Regions from separate parts of the Mucilaginibacter mallensis genome, predicted to be linked through region 1. Evidence: riboswitches for the same ligand, from Rfam matches in the RefSeq annotation. Region 1 holds a riboswitch; the other holds the start of a gene.
What was found. Region 1 has a riboswitch for S-adenosylmethionine ahead of BLU33_RS15505 (peroxiredoxin family protein). Riboswitches for the same ligand answer to the same signal wherever they lie in the genome.
Positions count from the first base shown of each region.

Region 2: linked by a shared signal. The riboswitch ahead of metH (methionine synthase) and the one ahead of BLU33_RS15505 (peroxiredoxin family protein) in region 1 are both predicted to bind S-adenosylmethionine.

Region 1 covers NZ_LT629740.1:3,843,842-3,846,049, forward strand. Annotated here, with positions in the region: gene BLU33_RS15505 (peroxiredoxin family protein) at 1-1,038, opposite strand, end outside; SAM riboswitch class I at 1,233-1,336, opposite strand; gene BLU33_RS15510 (protein-disulfide reductase DsbD domain-containing protein) at 1,906-2,208, opposite strand, start outside.
Region 2 covers NZ_LT629740.1:5,680,175-5,682,382, forward strand. Annotated here, with positions in the region: gene metH (methionine synthase) at 1-966, opposite strand, end outside; SAM riboswitch class I at 1,133-1,246, opposite strand; gene BLU33_RS23400 (Bax inhibitor-1/YccA family protein) at 1,507-2,208, opposite strand, start outside.

The DNA.
Region 1 (2,208 bases):
ATTATATTTTTCCTTAAGCTTGCCCAGTGTATATTTTGCATAAGCAAGACTATCTTTTTGCTCAAAGCCAATGGCAATGGCTTCTACTCCCCTATGTTTGTTTTTATTGAACCATGGCGACAGAAAAACAGTTTGATCTGTGCAATTAGGGCACCAGGTGCCTATAACTTCAACAATTACCACCTTGCCCTTATATTTATCATCACTTAATGATACCTGCTTGCCATCAATGCCCGGGAAAGAAAAATCCAGTTTTTTATACCCTTCTTTTAAGAAAGTAATCTTGTATGGATCGGGCAACTCCGCGTCGGCATTTTTAGCGGCATCAAACTTCAGGTTCTTATAAATACCGAAACCCTCTTCGCCGGTAAGTGTATGGTCAGGATTAATTTTACCCTTAATAATGAAAGGACTTGGACCGGTAAAGCCAGATAAGGCAAATTCATCTCCTTGCACAGTACCTTCTATTTCGCGGGTATCACCCACAACGGTCATCACAACACCGGTAATTTTATTACCCTTTTGTTTTAATAAGGCAATTGATGCAGGTACAGCATCTTTACTATAGGTTTTGATTTCCCATTTACCGGTAAGATCTTCTGCTGGTGCAACATCTTTGCCTGGCTCCACAAAGCGATAACTTTTGCCATACTCGGCAGTAAATGGTAATGAGTTACCTCTAAAATTAGGCACCAGGCTACGGTATTCACCGGTTAGGCTGCCGTCATCATTAATTTTTGCAACCAGGGCCGCGTCATAGGTATTCATTTTAATAAATAATGAATCCTTACCTAAGCGCTGCACATGAAAGTTATCACGGCGCGAACCATTTAACAATGTAAATACCGCATGTTCCGGATCTTTTCCCTTTAGTTCGAAATTAAATGGCACCTGTGTTTCGCTTACAGTAAATACACCCCGCCATATACCTTCTTTTATGAATTTACCGCCAGGATCATTTGTGGCCGACAGTAATACGCTGCTAAATAATATGCCCGCTACCAGGCATGTTGATTTAAATAAGTTTTTGATAATCATAGTGTTGTTAAATTTTACATGTTAAAAATTTTGACATAAAAATCCCCTTGCAGCAACAGCCTTGCCATCAATGCGATAAATAAATCCTGATTTTATTTAGGGAAACTACGTGTTACAGGCAGCAGCAACAACATCGTTGCGCAACAACACGTACAGGGATAGAATAGTAATTACATTTTTTCATGATGTTAGTTAATTTATTTTCCTAAACATTTAGGAAAAAGTAAAGCACTTATTTCAATTACTGAAAAGTTGCTAGAAGATCACAGAGCTTCCTCTCCCTTCTTCTTAATAAATCAACTAATTAATGGTGGGTTTAATTAGATGTAGTAAAGGTAACAATAAAAATCAATTTTACAAATAATCTATAGACTTAGTAGACATTTATTTTATTTTTTTCATTCCTATATTTAATTACAATTTGTGCATTTTTATAACTACATAAATTGAATTGCATAACGATAGCCTGAAGGAGTTAACACCCTGGACTGTGTAGAAAGTAAGCTCGATGAATTTCCACCATTACAAAAAGCAAATACAATTTTCACAGCCAGGATGTTAACCTTAACAGGTTATTACCGCTATGGATAGTAGGCTTTATATATTGTAATGACAACAACAGGTATGGCTGCCACCGGCCTGTGTGTTTATAGGATTATACTGAAAATAGTTAAACTCTGCGTTCATGGTATAGTTTAAGTATTGGGGAGACTTTAAGGTCTCGCCTCTTTGTTTCACAGATCAATTGGTGGCTATTGTCTGCTTATTTTTATAGACCAAATTAAAAAAAATATTTAATCTGGCGGCATTTAAAGTTTATTTTTTTGTTAATTATATGATATAAATCATATAATCTGCTTTTCTAATCTATTTTACAAGTATAGTAAAATCAACATCATCAGGCGGCAGGCATTGCTTGCTGTTGCAGGCCATAAATTGTATACTGCCTTTAACTAGCTGTTGATTAGAAGCGAGCTTTACCTTTTGCTGAAAAACAACCGATTTTTCAAAATACTGCACATCCATATCGAAAGCCTTTTCATAATGAGTAATTGGTTTGGGTTCAGCGGTAATACCTAATAAACTGTAACCATCTGCGGGAGTAAAAGTTAATGTGGTTTTTACAGGGCCGCCATCTTTAACTGTTTGCGAATAAATATGCCAGCCACT
Region 2 (2,208 bases), 1.8 Mb from region 1:
TTGCGCCGCTTTATCGGCAATGCATTTAATGTGTTCGGGCGTAGTGCCACAACAACCACCTACTATGTTCACCAGCCCGGCTTGCATAAAATCATCCACCTGGTGGGCGGTTTCGTGAGCTGTTTCATCATACTGACCAAACTCATTTGGCAAACCCGCATTAGGATAGGCCGAGATAAATACATCGGCTATATTAGAAAGTTCCTCCAGGTGCGGGCGCATTTCCCTTGCCCCCAAAGCGCAGTTTAAGCCTACGGATAACAAGTTAGCATGGCGGATAGAATTCCAGAATGCCTCAACTGTTTGGCCCGATAAAGTACGGCCTGATGCATCGGTAATAGTACCCGAGATCATGATAGGCAAATGCTTGCCTGATTCATCGGCATAGCGGTTTATAGCAAATAATGCCGCTTTGGCATTCAGGGTATCAAATATGGTTTCAACCAGCAGCATATCCGAGCCGCCATCAACAAGGCCGCGAACCTGATCGTAATAAGCTTCGGCCAGGTCGTCAAAGGTAACGGCACGGTAGCCCGGGTCGTTAACATCCGGCGATAATGATGCGGTACGGTTTGTAGGGCCAACGGCTCCGGCTACAAAGCGTGGTTTCTCCGGTGTTTTTTTATTGTATTCGTCGGCAACTTCACGGGCAAGGCGCGCGCCTTCAAAGCTTAGTTCATAAGCTAAGTATTCCAGGTGATAATCAGCCAGTGAAATTATTTGTGTGCTGAAAGTGTTGGTTTCTATGATATCTGCCCCGGCATCCAAATAATCAGCATGGATAGCCTTGATCACATCCGGGCGTGTGATATTCAGCAGGTCGTTATTGCCCTGCAGGTCTGATGCATGATCCTTAAAACGTTCCCCGCGAAAATCCGCCTCGGTTAATTGGTACCGTTGTATCATGGTACCCATTGCGCCGTCAATAACGAGTATACGTTTCTCTAATTCTTTTCTAATATCCATTTTGTTGAGTAGCAAGTATTTAGTATCAAGTATCAAGTATGAAAAAATCACCTGATACGGCTAAACTCAAATGCGGATAATAAAATTATCTTGCTACTTGATACTAGCTACCTGATACTAAATAAAAACACGCTTACGTCGAAAAGTCGGGTGATATATTGACTTTCGCTTATCTTTCCTAACCGATTTTTGAAGCTGGTTAAGTAGAATGTAGCACCTTGTGAAGCACAGGTTGCTAAGACATCGCAGGGTCTAATCCCTCCATCTTTCTCTATAAGCACTGCAAAGGTGCGCAATAAACTTGTAATATGCAATAGGGTGATTTAGCCCCTCTATAACCCTACTGTCATTTCGACCGGAGGGAGAACTATCTCTTGAGCAGGGTGGTGCCTTGACGGTGTGAGCGAAAAAATCTTCTGCTATCTGTATGGCGGCCATGCAAGTTGAAGAAGATCCTTCACTACGTTCAGGATAACAATGGGCTAAAACAAAAAGAGCTGCCTTTTTATGAGGCAGCTCTTTTAAATAATGTGTTTACGATTATCTTCTTCTGCCAAAAATACGCATCATGGACATAAACAGGTTGATGAATGTAGTATAAAGGATAAAAGCACCTATGATCACTAATTTATTAGTGCTTTCGGTACCAAACTCAACACCTGCACCAATGCGTTTAAGCATTTGCATGTAATAAGCGGTAAGGCCTATCATAACTGCTACAAACACAAAGCTGATGATATAGCTTAACTGATCGCTATGCATAAAGAAGTTAATAAGGCTTACACCCAAAGCACCGATAAATATTACATACATGATGGACCCAAATTTGGAAAGGTCCATGGTTGTTTTGTAACCTGATACAGCCATTACACCGAAAACAAAAGCCGCGCTTAAGAATACGGTAAATATGGAGCTGGATGTATAGATAAGCCCGAAAATACTTAAGGTAACGCCTATAGTTGCCGCGTAAGCCAAAAATATAGCTATCATACCTACGTATGATATACGGTTAAAGCCAAAATTAATTACCAGCGAAAAGGCAAGTGGTGCAAATATAGCTACATAACCTAAGCCAGTAAAGCCGCCCGTAGTAGGATCAATGATCAGGCTCAATAAGCTTAAATTTGTTGCAAATTCAAAAGCGACAAAAGCGGAAACGCCTAAGGCTACGAACATCCATGCGAATACTTTAGCTAGATATTTGCGTGATGAGCTTTCGCTGTCGTCTAATTGTGTTACGCT